One region of the Paenibacillus sp. J31P13 genome, then DNA from elsewhere that is predicted to be linked to it. Evidence: riboswitches for the same ligand, from Rfam matches in the RefSeq annotation. Region 1 holds a riboswitch; each other region holds the start of a gene.
What was found. Region 1 has a riboswitch for thiamine pyrophosphate ahead of AC0YOD_RS02735 (ABC transporter substrate-binding protein). Riboswitches for the same ligand answer to the same signal wherever they lie in the genome.
Positions count from the first base shown of each region.

Region 2: another riboswitch for thiamine pyrophosphate. It lies ahead of AC0YOD_RS26260 (ThiF family adenylyltransferase); the one in region 1 lies ahead of AC0YOD_RS02735 (ABC transporter substrate-binding protein).
Region 3: another riboswitch for thiamine pyrophosphate. It lies ahead of AC0YOD_RS06375 (ABC transporter ATP-binding protein); the one in region 1 lies ahead of AC0YOD_RS02735 (ABC transporter substrate-binding protein).
Region 4: another riboswitch for thiamine pyrophosphate. It lies ahead of thiC (phosphomethylpyrimidine synthase ThiC); the one in region 1 lies ahead of AC0YOD_RS02735 (ABC transporter substrate-binding protein).

Region 1 is NZ_JBWDNR010000001.1:644,489-650,111, forward strand. It holds gene cysK (cysteine synthase A) at 1-216, shown strand, start outside; gene AC0YOD_RS02730 (glycosyltransferase) at 1,256-2,755, shown strand; TPP riboswitch at 2,873-2,985, shown strand; gene AC0YOD_RS02735 (ABC transporter substrate-binding protein) at 3,208-4,206, shown strand; gene AC0YOD_RS02740 (thiamine-binding protein) at 4,267-4,569, shown strand; gene AC0YOD_RS02745 (ABC transporter permease) at 4,559-5,338, shown strand; gene AC0YOD_RS02750 (ABC transporter ATP-binding protein) at 5,482-5,623, shown strand, end outside.
Region 2 is NZ_JBWDNR010000014.1:7,802-13,424, forward strand. It holds gene AC0YOD_RS26250 (thiazole synthase) at 1-756, opposite strand, end outside; gene thiE (thiamine phosphate synthase) at 762-1,616, opposite strand; gene AC0YOD_RS26260 (ThiF family adenylyltransferase) at 1,657-2,757, opposite strand; TPP riboswitch at 3,164-3,267, opposite strand; gene AC0YOD_RS26265 (glycosyltransferase family 4 protein) at 3,339-4,499, opposite strand; gene ytvI (sporulation integral membrane protein YtvI) at 4,584-5,615, opposite strand.
Region 3 is NZ_JBWDNR010000002.1:72,949-78,571, forward strand. It holds gene thiD (bifunctional hydroxymethylpyrimidine kinase/phosphomethylpyrimidine kinase) at 26-853, opposite strand; gene AC0YOD_RS06365 (ABC transporter substrate-binding protein) at 891-1,946, opposite strand; gene AC0YOD_RS06370 (ABC transporter permease) at 1,943-2,719, opposite strand; gene AC0YOD_RS06375 (ABC transporter ATP-binding protein) at 2,700-3,476, opposite strand; TPP riboswitch at 3,565-3,667, opposite strand; gene AC0YOD_RS06380 (SLOG family protein) at 3,756-4,310, shown strand; gene AC0YOD_RS06385 (DUF2087 domain-containing protein) at 4,696-5,301, shown strand.
Region 4 is NZ_JBWDNR010000001.1:309,686-315,308, forward strand. It holds gene AC0YOD_RS01210 (class I SAM-dependent methyltransferase) at 1-61, shown strand, start outside; gene AC0YOD_RS01215 (LysR family transcriptional regulator) at 111-998, opposite strand; gene AC0YOD_RS01220 (DJ-1/PfpI family protein) at 1,102-1,692, shown strand; TPP riboswitch at 1,758-1,867, shown strand; gene thiC (phosphomethylpyrimidine synthase ThiC) at 1,965-3,734, shown strand; gene AC0YOD_RS01230 (hypothetical protein) at 4,652-4,867, opposite strand; gene AC0YOD_RS01235 (DUF695 domain-containing protein) at 5,057-5,623, shown strand, end outside.

The DNA.
Region 1 (5,623 bases):
GATGAGATTGTACAAGTGAAAAACGAGGATGCCTTCGAAATAGCAAGGCAGCTGGCTAGGAATGAAGGCTTGCTGGTCGGTATCTCATCGGGTGCTGCGGTACATGCGGCGCTACAAATTGCTCGAAGACCGGAAAACAAGGATAAGAAAATCATTATCCTATTGCCGGATACGGGTGAGCGCTACTTATCGACTGCGTTGTATCCTGAAGCTTAGTAGGTGGGGTTTAGGGAGTAGAGAGTAGTGAGTAAAGAGTAAAGAATAGCGTTGTAGGTAGACGGGTGAATTAGTTTCATATTTTAAAGCTAGATGGCATTTATGAAGTGAATTGGGTCTAGTTGTAGAGTTTATGTACGGCGGCGGGTGAATTAGTTTCATATTTTCAAGCTAGATGGCATTTATGAAGTGAATTGGATCAAGTTGTAGGGTTTATTTACAGCGGCGGGTGAATTAGTTTCATATTTTCAAGCTAGATGGCATTTATGAAGTGAATTGGATCAAGTTGTAGGGTTTATTTACAGCGGCAGGGGAATTAGTTTCAAATTATAAAGTTAGATAGCGTTTTCGGTGTGATTTGTGTCAATTAGTGTCATCGTATGAAATTAAACGAGTTGTTGCCGATAGGATGAGCTTGAGTCAGAGCGATTAGTTTCATGACATGACACTAAAGATTGGATGTTGTACGGCAGTAATCGAATAGTTGAAAATATTGAAACTAATACGCCGTTATCGTTCAAGCAAGCTGAGGGAGTTACATCAATGTAATAAAGTTACACCAACGTAATAAATATCACATAGGAAAGGGCAGCCCAGACGCGGGTTGTCCTTTTTTTTGCATAGTCTGCTTGCCTTCATTTCTCCGCTAATCAACAATATGGCCGATCCAACATATTTGATGGATACAGCTTGCTTGACGAGAATACGCGTGAGTGATGCTAATAGGAGTATGAAAAGGGATTAGTTTCATAACATGACACTAAAGATTGGATTTTGTACGGCAGTAATCGATTAGTTGAAAATATTGAAACTAATGCGCCGTTATCGTTCAAGTAAGCTGAGGGAGTTACACCAATGTAATAAAGTTACACCAATGTAATAAAGTTACACCAACGTAATAAATATCACAAAGGAAAGGGCAGCCCTGACGCGGGTTGTCCTTTTTTTGCATAGTCTGCTTGCCCTCATTTCTCCGCTAATCACCGATATGGCTGAGCCAACATATTTTATGGATACAGCTTGCTTGAGGAGGATACGCGTGAGTGATGCTAATAGGAGTATGACAAGCATTATTCTTGTTACCCGCAATAAACTTGACTATACGAAGCGGTGTGTGGAAAGCGTTAAGAGACATACCGAAAAAGGCGATTATGAGCTGATTATTGTAGATAACGGTTCGGCTGATGAGACGGTGGAATGGGCAAAGGATCAAAAAGATATAAAGATTATATCCAATGGATACGATATGGGGTACTCCAAAGCCTGCAATCAGGGAATAGAGATCGCAGCTGGAGAGCTTATTATGCTCCTCGATTACAATATGATTGTTACACCAGGTTGGCTATACGGACTGAAGCGGTGCTTGCTAAGTGAAAGCGGAATTGGCGCAGTCTCGCCTACTACGAATTCAGAAGTCTATTCCACAATAATATCAGCCGCCTATCAAACGATAGAGGAACTCGAGCTGTTTGCATCAGCACTGCATGCGAATCTGGATAAGAGCAAATGGGATGAGCGTATAACGCTCAGTCGCTGCTGCTTGCTCATGAAACGTGAAGCGTATCAGAAAGCAGGGGCTCTCGATGAGAATGCGGCGATTGCTGGGTTTGAAGGTGAGGATTACGGGCTGAGGCTGAGGTTGGCTGGCTATAGGCATATGCTCTGCGGGGATACGTTCATTCATCATTATGGGAGCGAATCCTTTAAATCTGAGCCGGAGCGGCGCCAGAAAAACAAGGAAGACGGCTTTTTAGAGAAGTGGGGTTTTCATCCCTGTCTTGCATCCCCTATAAGAAACGACTTCCACATAGTTATTCAACGGGAATCATATGAGTATAAGCACGAGAACTGCTCCATTATGGAGATTGGCTGCGGCTGCGGAGCCATGCTATTGAAGATGAAAAAGCAATTTCCTGGTGCAAGGTGGTTTGGTGTTGAGCAGAATCAGCTTGCAGCGAGGGTGGCAGAGTCATCAGGCATGAGCGTTGTGTTCCGTTCCACTGAGCAGGAAAGCTGGCGCTTGCCGGATGAGGGGCTAGACGGCATTATGATACACCATACACATGATTACGGGACACCGCAGGAGATGAAAAAACTTATAAGTCTGCTGAAGCCGAGCGGCTGGTTGATCGGCTGCTTTGCGAATCGTTTTTACTATGAAAATATACGAGAATACTTAGACCCTTCCCATACAAAGGCGCTGCAGCTGGCGAAAATGCAGTATACCCTTAAGCAGCTTGAACAATTGTATACAGAGGCGGGTTTCGTTTATATGAAGCTAACATTAGCAGAGTTGAACACAGAAAATGACCAATTAGGGTATATAGAGAAGCTGGAGCAATTAACCGGCGGTGTGATTTCGAAAGAGGAGCTTAGTGCTTCCTATTGTTTAGCTTTTGGCAAAGTTGCTTCTTCCGCTAAGGAGGAAACAGAATTATTAATATCTTCAGAGCATGGGGAGGAACATATAGAGGGGCATAGGGAGGTTCAAAGCTTACTAGTAGAAAATACTGCTGAAGCTTTAATCACAGAAGTATGAAAATGCCGCTTGAATTGGAAATTTGGTAAGCCAATAGATAGTTAGTGATAATGATTTTCAAAAAAACACTAGCCTTTTGATCGGTTTTTGCTATACAATTAAGTGGTTGACGAAACCGAATATGTTCCGGGGAGCTGGTTAGGCCGGCTGAGAGGGGATTTTCTTTACAATTCCGACCCGTTAAACCTGATCTGGATAATGCCAGCGTAGGGACAGAAGCTCTGTTTTATTAGCATGCAAGATCACACAACGTGATCCCACGTGCTGATTGAAACAGCTGCACAGCCGAATTTATGGCGTCCTCCGGATTGGGAGGACGCTTTTTTTGTTTTATTGTAGTCCATTAACCGGATACTAATGAGGATTCGTCACCTTATACAAATAGAAGCTTTGGAGAGGGGAACAAGGACATCATGAATCAGAGGAACACTGTACGAATGTCGTGGAGAAGTATGACGGCAATGCTAGTGCTTGCATTAACGCTTGCTGGCTGCGGGGCAAACAATAATGCGCCGAAAACAAATGAGCAGGAACAAGGTGGGGCTGACAAGCCACTCGAGAAGGTATCAGTCGTGCTCGACTGGACGCCTAATACGAATCATACCGGACTTTATGTCGCTAGAGATAAAGGTTTTTTCAAGGAGCAAGGCTTGGATGTTGAAATTATTCAACCTGGACAAAGCGGCGCGGATCAAATGGTTGCTTCGGGCAAAGTGGAGTTTGGCGTAAGCTACCAGGAATCCATTACGATGGCTCGCATAGCAGGCGTTCCACTTGTTTCTATCGCAGCGGTTATTCAGCACAATACATCTGGTTTCGCTTCACCGGTTGCAAAGGGCATCGATTCACCGGAGAAGTTCGAAGGCAAAACGTATGGCGGCTGGGGAGCTCCGGTTGAGGAGGCGGTTATTCAATCGCTTATGCAGGAAAAAAATGCGGATGTCAGCAAAGTGAATTTGATTAGCATGGGAGAAAGTGATTTTTTTACGGCAGTTAAGCGAGATATTGATTTTGCTTGGATCTATTATGCGTGGACAGGTGTTGAAGCCGAGCTGCGCGGCGAAAAAATCAATATGGTTTATTTGACCGATTATAGCGACAAACTGGATTACTATACACCCGTGCTTGCGACAAGCGAGAAATTGATTGCAGAGAAACCGGAAATTGTAAAAGCATTCACAGCTGCTGCGGCTAAAGGCTACGAATACAGCATTGAAAATCCAGAGGATGCCGCAGAAATTTTGATCAAGGCTGAGCCTGATCTGAATGCTGAGCTTGTGCGTGCAAGCCAAAAGTGGCTAAGTCCAAAATATACAGACGATGCGCCGCGTTGGGGCGAGCAAAAGCTCAGCGTATGGGAAAATTACGCGAACTGGATGTTTGAGCACAAGCTGCTTGAGAAGGAGCTTGAAGCAGAAAAGGCATTTACGAATGAGTTTTTACCGGAGTAATAGATGTTTGTTGTAAAAGAAGATATTATTGTGAAAAAATAGGGGAAAGAAGGAATTCAAATGGCAAACGCCTTAGTTAGCATTCAAATACTACCAACAACACCGGGCGGAGAAAGTGTTCTTCCTTACGTTGATCGTGCTATCGATATTATTAAAGCAGCTGGCGTTCCTTATCGCGTAGCTCCGCTTGAAACGACAATGGAGGGCGAGCTTAGCCATCTGCTGAGCGTTGTACAATCGATGAGCGAAGCGATGGCAGAGATGGGCTGTCCATCCGTTATTTCGCAAGTGAAAATATACTATAATCCGGCAAAAGGTGCTTCGATGGGCAGACTGCTGGAGAAATATCCTGATGGACAATAGAATTAGCATGTGGTCTAAAGTATGGCCGCCAGCCATTACGCTGGTGCTTGTGCTCGCATGCTGGCAAGCGGCAGTAACATGGGGCGGTATTGATGAATGGATGCTGCCATCACCGCTCTCTATCGTGCAAGAGGCCATTTCCATTTGGCCAAGGCTTATGACACAGACAGGAGCGACCGTGCAGCTTACGCTGCTCGGTTTTGTTGGAGGATCGGCGGTGGGCTTTGTGCTCGCCGCTTTGCTGCATTTTATTCCGGGTGTCCGCAGAGCCATTTACCCATTGATCGTATTAACACAAAGCGTACCCATTATTGCGATTGCGCCTATTTTGACCATGTTTTTCGGATACGGACAACTGCCGAAGGTAATTCTTGTCATGATGGTATGTTTTTTCCCTGTTTCTATTGCCATGCTTAGCGGCTTATCGAATCCAGACGCGCAGCTGCGCAATTATTTACAAATGATCGGTATAAGCAAATGGCAGATGTTCTGGCGATTGGAGCTTCCTCATGCCATCGTTCATTTATTCTCAGGCTTGAAAATCGCTGCCTCTTATAGCGTGCTAAGCGCAATTGTAGCAGAATGGATCGGCTCCAACAAAGGACTTGGCTCCTTTATGATCCTGTCATTCAAAGGATTCATGCCGGACAGAGTATTTGCAGCTGTCGTTATTATTGTCATTTTCAGCTTATCGTTGTTCGGAATCGTCAGCTTGGCAGAACGGCTCATTATTCGCTGGCAACCAGCAAGTGATCGTAACACGAAGTAGGTTTGCAGCGCAAACCAAGCATACGCTTACGAAGTAGGTTTGCATCGCAAACCAAGCACACGCTTACGAAGTAGGTTTGCTCAGCAAACCAAGCACATGCTTACGAAGTAGGTTTGCTCAGCAAACCTTTAGGAGATGAAGACTTGAACAAGAATATAGCTGATATTCGCAGTGAGACGCTGCGGGTGGAGGGAATTCGGAAGCAATTTGGTAAAGGTTCCTCTAGCAAAGAGGTGCTTGGCGGCATCTCGCTTACGGTTGGGGATGGAGAGTTTGTGTCCATAA
Region 2 (5,623 bases), on a different contig from region 1:
CGAAGCGTAGCGCTTCTTAGGAATACGACCTGCAAGTCTCGCTAAACGTCCCGCTTCAATCGCTAAACGGAACGCGCGCGCCATTCGCACGGGGTCCTGTGCTTTCGCGATCGGCGTATTTGCTAGAATACCAGCCGCTCCAAGCTCCATCGCCTCCGCTGCATCCTTTGGTGAGCCAATGCCGGCATCAATGATCACAGGCACCTTTGATTGCTCTGCAATAAGTCCCAAATTATACGGATTTAACAAGCCTAATCCAGTTCCGATGGGCGATCCGCCCGGCATTACGGCTGCTGCTCCCGCTTCCTCCAGCTTACGGCATAGCATCGGATCGTCTGAGGTATATGGCAATACAATAAATCCTTCTTTGGCAAGCTGTTCCGTTGCGCGCAGCGTCTCAATGGGATCAGGAAGCAGCGTACGCGGATCACCGCTAATTTCAACCTTGATCCACTCGCCTAGACCAGCCGCACGAGCGAGTCTCGCAATTCGAACGGCTTCCTCTGCCGTTCTTGCGCCTGATGTATTGGGTAAATATATAATCGATTTTCCTTCAATATGCTGCAGCACGGAATCATCCTCAACACTCTCCAGATTAACACGCCGTACCGCGAACGTAATGACCTCGGAGCCAGATGCCTCGAGAGCTTGCTGCAGGACAGCCGGACTAGGAAATCGTCCCGTTCCAAATAAGAAGCGAGATGAAAGTGTATGACCTCCTATTACGAAAGGATCCTCGTTCCAACTTGTAACCATCCTCTTCAGCCCCCTCCTACAAAATGTATAAGCTCTACAACAGAGCCGCTATGAAGCTTTGTATCCGCCCATAATGCGCGTTGCACAATTACGCCGTCCAGCTCGATAATGAGCTTTTTATTATGTTGTCCTAGAGCTATAACCAGCTCCTCGACGGTCTTCGCAGCCGTTTGCTCTTCGATTCCGTTCACCATCAATCGCCTCTGCTCTCGTCCATGCACGGCCCCAGCGAAGTGGATGCTTTCCAGTAATGAACGACAGACGCCTGCTGGATCTGAGCTGCCCACAATTGCAGATACAGCGCATATTCGCGTCGCTCCAGCAGCAAGTACCTCATTCACATTCTCTTCCGTAATGCCGCCTATCGCCACAAACGGTATGGATACTGCCCTTGCTGCCTCTGTAACATAGCTTGTGGTAACAGCAGCTCGCCCCGGCTTCGTATCCGTTGGAAAAACAGGTCCTACACCGATATAATCAGCACCGTTTTGTTCTGCATCCAAAGCTTGCTTCACATGATGTGTTGAGATGCCAATAATTCGATCAGGTCCTAACATCCGCCTTGCCTCTGCAATGGACATATCATCTTGCCCTAAATGAACGCCATCTGCACCCGACTCCAGAACGATATCCGGATAATCGTTAATGATGAAGGGTACGTTGTATTTTCTAGTTAAAACCCGCAATGCTTTAGCTTGTTCCAGCACCTCTGCTCTTGTACCTGTTTTATTTCGAAGCTGTAAAATTTGCGCCCCTCCGACCAGCGCCTGCTCCATTACTTCAATCATGGGTCTCCCCGGATGATTGGCCTCAGCGGTTATGACGTACAATTGAAAGTCCAGCCAATTTTTTTTGCTCATTCGTTCTCATCCCCTCTTTCTAAAATCGATTTCAGTCTTATTACTCCAACAAACCAAGTAAGTAATGTCTACAAATCGCAACCGCCTCATCTGAATCAGTCGTACCTTGTACGAGCACTCGTCCATCCCCAAAAATAACAAGCCGCAAATCATTGGGAAGCATGGCACGCACGAGATAACGATTTACGGTTAATGAAATATTCATCTCTTTTAGATACGCTTCAACACTCACTAGGCTAAGTTTTCCGCCAAGACTCACCTGTACGGTATCCCTGCCGCAAAGCACCGCTGAACTTATTTCTTCGTCTTGTGAATCAAAATAAGGGCCGGTCTCTGTTCCTGTCTCTACCCATCCGTCATTGGCCCCTTCATCGTTCAGCTTGCCGCAGACGGGACAATCCTCCCTACCCGGCGGCAGCTTTGATTCCCTCAGCTTGAATGACCATAGATCAACACTTAGCCAAGTTTGACGCATTGCTGCTTCATTTCCGGTAAGCAGCTTGATCGCTTCTGCCGCTTGCAAGGAAGCTATAAAGGAAACTGCTGGAGCAAGTACACCAACCGTATCGCATGTATCAACTTCGCCCTCTGACTCCTTCACACCGATCAAGCAACGCAAACAAGCCGTTTGACCAGGTATGAGTGTTGCATTCATACCTTGAGCACCTGCAACACCGCCATAAATAAATGGAATTCTATGCTCAAAGCAACTGTCACTCATGACAAATCTTGTCGCTGCGTTATCAGTCCCATCAAGGACAACATGTACGCCAGCGGAAAGATCTTCCGCATTTCCTTTATTCACATCCACTACATATGGAGTAATATGAACTTCCCTATTTATTTTTTGAAGCTTATTAGCTGCTGCTACAGCCTTTGGAAGGATGGCTAACGCATCGGCTTCATCGAACAATGTTTGCCTTTGCAAATTACTAGGCTCCACGTAATCACGATCTACCAGCCTAACCTCTCCTACACCAGCTCGAACCATATGCTCCGCAAGAGCTGTGCCAAGCGCACCAACGCCGACAATAAGCACGCAAGAGTCAGCAAGCTTTAGTTGTCCCCTCTGGCCTATCTTAGAGAATCTAACTTGTCTCGAATAACGATCCGACCATATCGAATCTCCCTCATCATGCATGAATCATACTCCTTGCTGCTCTCAAGCAAAAGCTACACCTTTGTGAAAGCCGATTATTTCTGATTCCCAAAACAAAAAAACCTCCCAAACGGAATAATAAGAATTCCTCCTAGAGGTCTATACAAGCACTAAGAAAGTTTGAAGCACCGCTGTCATGCATACCTGTAACAGACTGCATGAACGGTTATCGCCGGGCGAAGATCGGTTTCACCAATCATCTCTGACAAGATGAAATGTGTCCTATCCAACAAAAAAAAACCGCTCCGGCGAAGGAGCGGTTGAAATGTGTCGTCAGTTACGAGTTCCCTTCCGAAAGTAGAAATACCGGAGGAAGGGCTGCTCTGTCATTCGTCCTATTCAAGCTGATACTTCAGCTCTCAGACAGAGTCGCACTCGCGCTTTGCATGAACGCACAATCCCACTTTCCTACGCTGGCATAACCCAGATCAGGTTCAAAGGGACCAAAGCATTCGCTTTATCTCAGCCGTAACGGCGCCCCTAGTGGATATCCTTGTTTGACTATACAGTCAAAGAAAGATTGCTGTCAACCCTGTATTTCCCATAACCACTACAAATCATGTTTACTTTATTCCGCTTTCCTTCATCAGTTTTTTCCAACGATTTGCCGTATGACGCCATGTAAATGTCTGATTCACTCGCTCACGGCTGCGGCGGCCTTGCTTCTGCCGCAGCTTCTTATCACTCAATAGCAGCTGTAATTTCTCCTTCAACCCCGCTTCAACAGCAGTCGGACTAACCAGATAACCCGTTACGCCATTTCGTATAATTTCTTTCATGCCTCCTGCACGAGTAGCAACAACAGGGACTCCACATGACATTGCCTCTACATTGACAAGACCAAATGCTTCTCGTTGACCTGACGGGACGACGGCGATATCGGCAACGAGCATCCAGCTGGGCACCTCAGAATGGGGTACGTAAGGAACAAAACGAACATGACCCGCGCTCTTTTTTCCTAACCGCTCCAACTTGCGCGCATATGCAGTTTTGCGATGCGACCCATAGAATGGACTCCCTACAATGACGACTAAAAGATCGGGATGTTTTCTTGCTAGCTCTGGAACGATGTTAAGCAAATGGTGCACGCCTTTGAGCGGAATAAGTCTTCCCATGAACAGCACAACTTTTTTGCCGGTCATTCCTCTTTTCTTTCGGAGTCTATTCCTTTCAGCTGCACCCTTAGGTGAGTATTGTGAAGGAAAGCGCACCGTATCGACACCAGGATAAATGACATGCAGCTTTGCAGCGATCTTAGGCACTTTGGATATGACGAGTTGCTTCAAAAATTGGCTGTTTACGATGATTTTATCAGCCGCGCTCAAACAAGCACGCAGTTTAGCAGGAGAAATATGCGCCGGGCTAATAAACGTAGAGGAATGCAAATAAAGCCAGACAGGTTTGCCTGGGTTTATTCCTTTGATAATGGGAACAAATTGCGGACGATTCTCGACATCTATGACATTTGGTACAAAACGTCGGACTGCATGTGAGACCGCATGAATATACTTCTGCTTGTTGGCCGCAGAGAACCTTTCACAAACAATACCTTTAAACTTACCTCTACGAGGCAGCCGATTGCTTAATCTTCCGAAAATTCGAGGTTCCGCATATGGCTTTAACAGTGGAGCGAATTTCTCTACAACCCTCTCAACAGAGCTGCTTCCTGGTGATGGAATAGGAAAGGAACCCGGGGTAACAATCGCAACTTTAATAGATGCCATTTATACGAAAGCCTCCTATATGATCTGCTATTTGCAGTATCATACGCTCCGTCCAAATGGTTTGACACGGCAATACGTTCGTTCTTAAAGCTTGATTTTCAATTGGAATAATCCTGCCTTGCGAGCAGCCATATAGATAATCACAACTAACGGTCCGATAAAAACACCAACCACTCCGACAAGCTTGAAGCCAACATACAAGCTTATGAGCGCTGACAATGAACCGATGCCTACGGCATCTCCAAGAATTTTTGGTTCCACGATACGCCGAAATACTGTAATGATAAGAAATAGCACGATTAGTCCTAAACCGGTGAAGACATCCCCGGTAAGCATGAGATAGGTGCCCCAAGGCACAAGCACAGACCCCGTTCCAAGGATCGGCATAATATCGACGATAATAATGAGTAAAGCGATGGCAAGTGGGTATTTTACATCCAAAATAAGCAAACCGACTAATGAAAGAATATATGTAAGGGCACTTAATATGAATTGTGATCGCAAGAAACCGAATATTGATTTTCTCAAGTTGACCAGCACTTCGCTAACCTGCGGCTGCGATTTCTCGTCAAACAGGGATAATACCGTCGTCTTCATCGTATTCAGGCTGTAACTCATCATATATACTGCAACTAAAAAAACGATAAAAAAAATAAACATGCCAGGGATGCTGGACGCGAATGCAAGCACCGAGTTGGATAAATTCCCTACTAAATTAGTAATGGCCCTCGTCAGCTCCATCAGCCAGGTTTCTATTGTTTCTGCGGTATCGGGAGGGAAATTTTGATAGAGGGATTGTGCTTGATTAATAAGATCATCAATCATGCTATTCGCATTCTCAAAATAGTTGGGCACTCTTTTGAAAAAAGCGATAAGCTCCGCAATGACCTTGACACCAAGCAAAGCAATCAAGCCAATTAATATGATCGAAAAAAGTGTACTAGAGATGGTGGCAGCCAGCAGTCTATTCATTCGAAACCTGTTCATTAACAAACCGTTAAGCGGCTCCAAAAATATAGCTATGACCAAAGCAAGCAAGAAGGGAGCTCCTACAGTAAATAGTAGGTATATCAGCAATAATCCAAGAGCAATAAATACAAGCGTCTTAATGGACAGAAAGCTTT
Region 3 (5,623 bases), on a different contig from region 1:
CTCCCAGCTCTCGAATGAACCCACTTCACTGGCTCGTGATAGGGCATAGCCCCCGCAGTCTTCGACCATAAGCAAAGTGGTTTGTGGGTCCGTGACCGCAGCCTAATCCAAGCTGGTCCTCTATGGCAGCTTGGATAAAGCTTTTGGCAGTTTGAACAGCTTCGGCAACGGTTTTGCCCATTGCCAGTTCAGCAGCAACCGCAGCGGAATAGGTACAGCCCGTTCCATGTGTATGACGAGTATCAATTCGATTACTCTCCATATAGACGAAGCTGTCTCCATCGTATACAAGATCAATAATTCGATCACTTTCAGTATCATGGCCGCCTTTTATAACGACGTAACGTGAGCCCATCCCGATCAAGCGTCTAGCTGCTTCTTCTCGATCGCTCATGCTGCGGATAGCCATTCTCGTTAGCAGCTCTGCCTCAGGAATGTTGGGCGTTGTGACGAGCGCAAGCGGAACTAAATGCTCAACCAGCGACTGAATGGCTTCCTGCTGGAGCAGAGAGGAGCCGCCTTTGGCGACCATGACCGGATCGATGACAAGGTTGCGCCAGTTATATTGCTTGAATTTGTCGGCTGTAATACGAATGATCTCGCTGCTAAACAGCATTCCTGTTTTTACAGCATCCGGCGTCAGATCCTCTCCAATGGAATCAAGCTGCTTGCTAATAGCAGAGCTGTCCATCGGATACACACCCTGTACGCCGAGCGTGTTTTGTGCAGTAACGGCTGTAATAACGGTCATACCGTATGCCCCTAATTCCTGAAAGGTTTTCAAATCTGCTTGAATACCTGCACCGCCACCGCTGTCCGATCCGGCTATCGTTAAAACTTTGTATACCTTCATCGAATTCTCTCCTCTATCGCATCATAATGAGTGAAAATTACAGATTGAAAAATGCATCCTCAGCTTTAATTTTAGGGGGCAGCAGCTCATTATCGACTAACCATACCCTCACTTTGTCCCAGGATAGAGCATCCTGAAAGCCGAAATCTTGATCCCCAGCATCCATCAGCGGGATGAGAATATCTAAGCTTTTCGTTTCGATTTCTTGATCAAGCGGCGAGGTTTGATCCTCATGCTGGAACAATATCGCAAGCGCTTGTTCTGAATTTTGCTCTACGAAATGCTGACCCTCGATAACAGCAGCCATGAACTTTTTGAACAAGTCCTGTTTATCCTTCAAGCCTTGATCACTAGCAACGAGTACCAGCTCATAATAATCGGGTACACCAAAGTCGGTAGGATTGATTGCCGTCATCGGATGTCCTTCCTTGGCAAGCAGCAATTGCTCATGATTGATAAAGCCGCCGATAATGGCATCTACTTTATTGGTTGAAATGGCAGGAATGAAGGAGAAGCCTACATCAATCATCTCGACCTTTTGGGAGTCGCCGCCGTCATGCGCTGTCATTGTACGCATCATCGCTTCGTATAGAGGGATGGATGAGAAGCCTACTTTTTTGCCGACCAGATCTTTAGGAGATTTAACGCTGCCGCCTTCTGGTACCATCAAATGGTTAAGCGGATGGCGAACGATTGCTGCAATGGATTTAACCGGTATGTCTTCTCCACGTGCCATTAATACCTGTGGCTGGTAGCTTAGTGCTAGATCGACTTTGCCGGCAGCCACAAGCTTCAAAGCATCATTCGTATCAGCTGGCATCTGAATATCTACTTCCAAGCCTTGCTTTTTAAAATATTCATTCTTCTGAGCCGCGTACAAGAAGGAATGAACGGCGTTGGGATACCAATCCAGCATGATGCTAACTTTTTGGAGCGGCTGCTCGGTATCAGGAGCGGGAGAAGCTGTCGGTTCTTGATTGGCGCTATTGTTCGTGCCGCCGCAGCCGCTCATCACGATCGCTATAATGCAGACGAGTATAAGGGACAGCACCCGTTTGGATTTTAAATGTTTATGTACAATTATTTCTATCATTTCTTTGTTCCTCTTTTCTTCAATGTAATGTTCTCCAAAAGCATAATAGCTGCAAATAAAAGAATGCCTAGCAGTGACAATACAAGGACTGCTGCGAACATGGAGTCGGTGTTTAAATTACTCGACATGCGCCGAGTGTAATACCCGAGCCCCTCATTACCACCCAGCCATTCGCCAATCGCCGCACCAACGACGCAATAAACGATGGACAGCTTAAGGCCGGAGAAGAAAGAAGGCAGACACATCGGGATTTTTATTTTGCGAAAAATGTCCCAGTTCGTCGCTCCCATCGTCTGCAGCAGCTCGCTGTACTCCTTATCCGTTTTGCGAAGCCCGTCATAGGTGCTGACGACAATTGGGAAGAAAGCAGTCAGGAATACAACGGCGACCTTGCTCCATATGGTATAACCAAACCACATGATGAAGATGGGCGACAAGGCGATAAGCGGAACGGTTTGACTGATGACAATGAAGGGATAAAGTGCTTTTTCGAGCGTGCGGAAGGAATGCATGGCAACAGCAAGAGCAACGCCTACGCTAACAGACAGCAGGAAGCCAAGCGCAACTTCTCGCAATGTAGCAACTAAATGTTTGCCCAGTAATAGATGGCTATCCTGGATTAATGCATTAGCAGCAGCAGAGGGAGCGGGAATGATAAAGGCAGGTACCCAGCCTAGGCGCACGATTCCTTCCCAAGAAATCAGGATGAACAGAAACAGAAGAAGGAAGAGACCATAGTCGTCAAGCCATTTTCTAAAGGGCAGTTTGCGCATGCAGTCTTCTCTCCAAATCTTGCCGAAGCATGATCAATTCAGCCTCAAAATTCATTTCGTAATGTCTCGGCCTCGGCAGGTTGACCTTGATTTCCTGTAAAGCCTGTTTGCTGTCACTCGGAAGAACATATATACGATCACTCAGTAGAATAGCCTCTTCAAGATCATGTGTAATGAAGAGGACGGTTTTATTGAGTTCACCCCAAAGCGATAGCAGCCATCTCTGCATGTCACGTTTGGTCATAGCATCAAGCGCCCCGAATGGTTCATCAAGGAGGAGGAGCTCTTGACCCGTTACGATTGTGCGCAGGAAAGCGGCACGCTGCTTCATGCCGCCGGACAGTTCATCGGGGTAAGCATCCGCATAATCGCCTAGACCAAAGCGCTCTAGCTGTTCACGTATTTGCGCAATGCCGGCAAGAGAGCTGCCCTTTTGCTTGGCTAGCTCCAGTGGGAGGGAGCAATTGCCGAGAATAGTCCTCCAAGGGAGCAGCAAATCCTTTTGCGGCATGTAAGCTACTTTCCCTAACCGCTTCGCGGTAGGTTTTCCGTAAAGCTGGATTTGTCCGCTGATTGGCTCAAGTAGACCTGCTATCATCTTGAACAGGGTGCTTTTTCCCGAGCCGCTTGCTCCGATAATAGAGACGAATTCTCCCTTCTGTACTTCCAAAGAAATGTCGCTGAAGAGAGGCGACTTAGAAGCTGAAGGGAAGGAAAAGCTTACTTGGTGAAGCGAAACCATAGAAGAAATAGACAACACCCCTAAACAAATAAAGACCCACCCATTTCCAAAAGGAAACGAGCGGGTCCCAAATTAAACAACGCAGCGCGTATGTATAAGATTGAAAGCCTCTGCTCCACTTCCCTCCGCTGGTATAATCCAGATCAGGTTCCAAGGGTCCGAAGCAATCGCTTCGTCTCAGCCGTTTGGCTCCCCTAGTGAAATAAATAGATCAATATTCAATTTTGTATTTTTTATACTATAGCATACACTGGAGAGATGTAAACCATAATTATCCGAAAAGGCGTTGAATAAATGAAAAATTTACTCGTTACCGGCTACCGTGCGCATGAGCTTAATATTTTTAACCAGAAGCATGAGGGCATCATTTATATTAAGAAGGCTTTGGCTGGAAAGCTGGTTCCACTTATTGAGGATGGACTGGAGTGGGTCATAACCCCAGGGCAATATGGCGTTGATTTATGGGCGTGCGAGGTTGTGATTGCCTTAAAAGAAATCTATCCGCAGCTAAGGCTCTCTATTATTTCGGCGTATGCGAATCCTGATGAAAAATGGAAGGACGATAAGAAGGAATTTTATGCGGAGGTGCTAAAGGGTGTCGATTATTACGCCTCAGTCAGCAATCAGCCTTATGACGGCATATGGCAGTTTACGGCGCGGGACGAACTTTTATTTCGCAAGACTGATGGTATTCTGCTTGTATACGATGAAGATGCGGGTGAGGGCAGTCCGAAGTTTTTTAAAGAAAAAGCGTTGAAGAAGCAGCAGGCAGAGGGTTACACGTACATAAGCATAAGCTCAGAAGACATTCAAAGCATCGCGGATGATGAGAATCAGTATACGGATTAATGGGAAATGGCATTGCGGATGATGAGAATCAGTATATGGATTAAAGGATGGCATTGTGGATGATGAGAATCAGTATAGGGATTAAGGGGAAAAAGCATCGTGGATGCTGAGAATCAGTAAATAGATTATGGTCAAGAAGGGCTGTTCGGAAGTGTGGGTTAGACAGGATAAGGAGTTCTCGGAAAGCTCAAGCAGGAATACTGTTTGAGCTTTTTTTTGTTCAAAATAAATAGGTTTGACAGTTGACACTTCTTCGATTAATATCTAATTAATCAAGCATCTAATTAGATGAGTGTTAAAATTGTTGATGGTCGTAAAATCAAAATAATACTCATCCATTTAAAATGATCATCGGTAAATCAAAGATCCAGTAGGAGTTGTTTCGATGCAATTAGAAAAGGTTGTGGCTTACCACAAAGCATTGGCGGATGCGACAAGAATCAAAATGCTGATCATGTTGGCAGGCGGTGAGCTGAATGGTCAAGCTTTGGCTGAGAAGCTGGCTGTTACGCCAGCCACAATTACCCATCATGCGACCAAACTTAGGGAAGCAAGCTTAATCAATGAGCGCAGGGAAAAGAACACTATTTATTTTTCGTTGAATCACTATTTTATTAAAAACAACGCGAGCGCTGCCGAACAGCTTATTTATCGGAATGCCGCCGCAGAAGGAGAAATAGAAAACATGGATGAGAATCACGAGCGTTTGCAGGCTTCTGTCATCAGAAACTTTTTTACAGGAGATGGGAAGCTCAAGCATATCCCTGCCCAGCATAAGAAAAAACTAATTGCGCTTCAGCATATCGCCTCACACTTGTCGAAGGGACAGAAATATACGGAAAAGGAAATCAATACGTTTATCAAAGGCTTCCATGATGATTTCGCTACCTTACGCAGAGAGTTTATTATGCACCAGATTATGTTTAGGGAAAACGATATATATGAGCTGAATCCGCAAGAAATGTGGGCAAAGTGGGAGACTCTGACTTAAGAGGCTCTGGAGAGTCTGGGAGGTTTGGATGATCTGGAGAGTTAGGTGAGAGTGAAAATTCCATGTGGTTTAGAGATTTGGGAGTACATGAAAGTTTGGGTAGTCTAGATTGTTGGGCGAGTCTGTAAAGTTTAAATAGTATGGATAGCTGAGTGAGACTAAAAAGTCCATGTGGTTTGGAGATTTGGGAGTACCTGAAAGACTGGATAGTTTGGATAGTAGGTTGAGTCTGTAAAATTTGGATAGTCTGGATAGTAAGGTGAGTCTGTAAAGTTTGAATGGTATGAGTAGTTGAGTAAGACTGAAAGTCCACGTGGTTTGG
Region 4 (5,623 bases), 330 kb from region 1:
CGGCATGCGCGATGAGCTTCGTCGTCCTATTTTCCTCATGATAGCAGCAATTAAAGACTAGGTAAAGAAGTCCCTTTTGGGGCTTCTTTTTTTTATTAAAGATCATCGGACTATTTAGAATCATGGCTCAAAACCATCTCAATGAACTTCCTATGAGCTTTGGACAACCATTTATTTTTATGATAAGAGATTTGGGCATAAAACATAAGATTTTCACAAGAAGATGCTATCATTTTCAGTTTATTGTCTCGCAGCAATGCTTCCACACTTATGTTTGGCATCAAGCTAATCCCTAATCCGCTTGCAACACACTGTTTCATAGCCTCCATACTTGTGAATTCCAAATAATTAGATGTCCCAATTCCCTTCTCAACTAAATATCCTTCAAAGAATCGTCTTAACGAACAATTTTTCTCACTAAAAATGATACACTCACCATTTGCCTCTTCTATGGTTTTAATCGAATGGTTACTTTCCCCTACAAAGACCAAAGGCTCTTCGGAGTAGACTTCAGTTATTAGTTGTGGATCGCTAACCTGTGGTTCTAATGTTATCGCAATGTCTAGCTCACCTGAATGCAGTCGTTCACGCAGAGGCATACAATTATCATTTATTAGGGATATCGTAACCTCTGGATATTGCATTTTATACGTGGATAACACCTCTCCAAGTTTGTATACGGTCATCGTTTCGGATGCACCTATGCGGAGATCACCTTTTATTGTGGAGTCATCAGAAGAAATATGTGTAATTTTTGAATAGACGGACAGTAACTCTACTACATAATGATAAAGTTCCTGCCCTACCATGGTGAGTTGAATTTGCTTGCCTAATCGGTCAAACAAAGGAACACCAATCTCATCTTCAAGCTGCTGTATATGAGAAGTGATAGATGCCTGTGAGTACTGGAGACTTTGAGCTGCCTTTGTGAAGCTATTCAACTCCACGACTGCTTTGAATGATTGAAATTGACGGATTTCGATTTCTATCTCCTCCATGTATCGGGATTGTTATCAGAAATTCTAAATATATAAATTAGTTATTTCAATTTTACTGATGAGTTATTCTATCATATGATTCAATACAAAGGAGATGATTCATGTGAAAAAAGTATGTTTACTTCTACCGAATGGTTTTGAAGCCGTTGAAGCAAGCGTGTTTACAGATGTGATCGGATGGAATAAAGCAGAGGGAGATGGATCAACGGAACTTGTTACAGTTGGAACACGAAAGGAACTGAAATGCACCTGGAATTTTACGGTAATACCTGAGAAGGTTTTATCAGAGGTGACAGCTGAACAATTTGATGCTTTAGCCGTACCAGGCGGATTTGAAGAAGCCGGTTTTTACGAAGATGCCTATCGCGCCGATGTGCTCCAATTTATCCGTGAATTTGATAGACAAGGGAAAATCATCGCATCCATTTGTGTAGGGGCGCTGCCGCTTGGTAAAAGTGGGATTCTAAAGGGGCGAAACGCGACGACCTATAATCTAAATAATCGTAAGCGACAATTTCAATTAGAAGAGATGGGAGCAAACGTCATTCCAGATCAACCCGTCGTCATAGATAACCATATCATTACTTCATTTAACCCATCAACGGCTTTTACAGTAGCCTTTACACTTCTAGAAATACTCACTACGACAGAAAATGCAAACCAGGTAAAAAAACTAATGGGATTTCTCCCATGATTGCTTTTAAATGATGAAGTATACTTGGATATTTCTTACTTTTGAGTTATACTCTTGAGTAGCAATTATATAGTCACGGGAGCTTGGTGGGACCAGGCTGAGAGGATAGTTATAACTATCGACCGTCAAACCTGATCTGGATAATGCCAGCGGAGGAAATGGAGTTTTATTTCTATTTGTCTACTCTAAGACCGCCTCTTATTCAGGGGCGGCCTTTTTTATGGAGTAGAACATACTCCGCTTGATCAAATCACCCTATAGGAGGAATTGAGATGACAAGCGAAATGAAGAAGGATCCAATTAATCTATCAGCTTTTCCAGCAAGTCAAAAAGTATATGTAGAGGGTTCACGACCAGACATTTTGGTGCCCATGCGGGAAATTACACTCAGTCCAACCTCGGGCATTCACGGAGATGAGGAGAATGCACCGATTCAAGTCTATGACACAAGTGGTGCCTATACGGATACCGATGCCCATACGGATATCCGTCAAGGCTTGCAGCCCAATCGCTTAAGGTGGATCGAGGAACGCGGAGATGCAGAAGCTTATGAAGGAAGAGCCATAAAGCCTGAAGATAACGGAAACGCGCAGGGTAAAGCCGCGGCTGAAGTATTTCCAGCGCTTCAACGAAAACCGCTGCGAGCAAAAGGAGAAAAGAATGTCACTCAAATGCATTATGCACGTAAGGGAATCATTACTTCGGAAATGGAGTACGTTGCCATTCGTGAGAACGTAACACCGGAATTTGTAAGGGATGAGGTCGCGCGCGGTCGTGCCATTATTCCAGCGAATATCAATCACCCAGAGAGTGAGCCGATGATCATCGGACGGAATTTTTTGGTGAAGATCAACGCCAATATTGGAAATTCCGCGGTATCCTCTTCCATAGAGGAAGAGGTGGAGAAGATGAGATGGGCGACACGCTGGGGTGCAGACAACATCATGGATTTATCCACGGGAAAAAACATTCACACAACGCGTGAGTGGATCATTCGTAATTCTCCTGTTCCGATTGGAACGGTACCCATATATCAAGCACTAGAAAAAGTGAATGGTAAAGCAGAAGATTTAACATGGGAGATTTATCGCGATACCCTTATCGAGCAAGCCGAACAAGGGGTTGATTATTTCACCATTCATGCTGGCGTTTTGCTTCGCTATATTCCGCTTACTGCAAAGCGAATGACAGGCATCGTATCAAGAGGCGGCTCCATCATGGCGGCTTGGTGTCTTGCACATCATAAAGAGAACTTTTTATATACACATTTTGAAGAAATATGCGAAATCATGAAGAAGTATGATGTCTCTTTCTCACTAGGTGATGGGCTGCGTCCAGGTTCCATTGCTGATGCTAATGATGAAGCACAATTTGCTGAATTAGAGACATTGGGAGAATTAACCGCAATCGCTTGGCGTCATGATGTTCAGACCATGGTCGAAGGACCGGGACATGTGCCAATGCATTTGATTAAAGAGAATATGGATAAGCAGCTTGAAATGTGCAATGAAGCTCCTTTCTATACATTAGGTCCACTTACGACAGATATTGCTCCCGGTTATGATCATATTACTTCTGCCATTGGCGCGGCGATGATTGGTTGGTTCGGCACGGCTATGCTATGTTATGTCACTCCTAAAGAGCATCTTGGTTTACCGAATAAGGAAGATGTACGTGTAGGAGTTATCACTTACAAAATAGCAGCTCATGCAGCAGATTTAGCAAAAGGACATAAGGGTGCGCAAGATCGCGACAATGCTCTCTCTAAAGCCCGCTTTGAATTTCGCTGGCGTGATCAATTTCATTTATCATTGGACCCGGAGAGGGCACTCGAATATCATGATGAGACATTGCCAGCCGAAGGAGCTAAGACGGCACATTTCTGTTCCATGTGCGGACCGAAGTTTTGCAGCATGAGGATTTCACATGATATCCGTCAATCTACGAGAGTTCTGGAGCAAGAGGAACAGGATACATTTGAAGCAGGTATGTTAGAGAAGGCGCAGGAGTTTGTTAAGGGTGGCAGCGTTATTTATAAATAGATGAGGTTATTGAGCAAATATAGGAAGAAGGCTGCCGATTATTAAATCGGCGGCCTTCTTTATTGAAAGGTCATAGTCAATTTTTGGAGAATATATAGTGTATGATTTCAATTTATCTCATGATTTCCCCGAATGTTCTATGTAACCTATTAATGATCACCATTTGAGTCTCCTAGTGACATGCAAGAGATTACGCTTAGCGGCCCTAATATGTGTGTATGGGAGATGCGAGTTCTTCATTATGAGAGGGGGGCTTGGGTCGATCACATATTAGCAAATTCACAAGGTCCGGATTTAGAAATGTATATGAAAGCTCATTTAAATGAAGATGTCTAATTTCGTTTCAAGCTAACCGTGAAAGGTGGTTGAGACCAAAATGAGTAGAATATTCATGTGGCATTCACTTACAGCTTGGATTGTTGTAAGAGCAATTTCGATCCCTATGGCTATAATAATTGGTATAGAACCATTATTTGATGATGTGTACGCTATGAATGATTTGATATTTCCAATATTCACTATATTAAGTGTTACAAGCCAATTACGGATCATGGCTTTAAGAAGTAAAGCTATTCATATCAATAAAACAGAGTGATTTTATAGGGAACTAAAGGGGAAACTAAATCAATCAGTGGCTGTTTCGAAGCCTAAATGAGTATCGAAAATTAAAGGGATTGGAAAACTGGAATTCCGTAGTTGCAGGAACTCCAGTTTCCTTATTTAGTGTTTTTTTTTGCATTTACATTTGGTTTTTCTTTTTAACCTGCAGCGGACACCCACATCGACGGCAGTAATTGTAGTAATCTTAATATAAGAGACGACACCCTTCACATTAATAACGACACTATTGGCAACAATGCCTAAGAATATTCCAGTATGGAATCCGCCGCTAAAATGAATTCTGATATTCGGTGTGCCTACTCCAATCTGCGAAAGAATGAGGTTAACGCCGCTTCGATCTCCTGAACTTTTGCAGCAATGACTCCGGTTTCCAGAGTTTTTGCAACCGCAACTGCGATCTCCTGAACTTTTGCAACCCTGACTTCGGTCTCCAGAGCTTTTGAAACCGCCGCTTCGATCCCCTGAACTCTTACAACCCTGACTTCGGTTTCCAGAGCTTTTGGAACCGCCACTTCGACTTCCCGAGCTTTTAAACTTTTCCTTTTTGGACACTAGCATCATCTCCTTTATTAAACTTGCAATCAGTATATGTAAATTGATAGATTTCAGTGTGTATGTATATACTAGTTTGTAAGAATTGGAAAAAATAATTGACAGAGATGTATTTAGCTTTTTAATCTAAAACGAAACGGGGTTTCTATATGTCAGAGCATTGGGATGTTTATTTTCCATATATTGAAGATAAGATTGCATCAATTGTGCTAGATATGAATGTAGCTGATGAGACGAATAAAAGTATTTACAGATTTCCTCTGGCTTTAAAGATATTCATTAAAAATCCCAACGATAATGGCTTCGCTATTCATGCTGAAGCAGATTTATTTAATGAGCTAGAGGATTTAATTAATGACTCATTAGGGAATAACTATATTAATGTTGGGAGACTAACTACGGATGGTGAGAGAGATGTTTATTACTATAGTTCCGAGGAAGAGTATGATCATATTCGTAACTTAGCAGAGAATTACTTAGCTCAGCATCAGTATGAATATAGAATTTATTCTATTAATGAAAATGAACCATGGGAATTTTATTTTGATTATCTCTTTCCCAACAAGTATCAGCTTCAACATATTAGTAATCGTAATTTAATCCAGTCTATTGAGGATATGGGAGACCCTTTAACGGTTGAGCGGTCCATTGAGCATTGGATCTATTTTAAAGAAGCAGATAATAGAGAGGCATTTAAACAAGCGATTCTAGAAGAG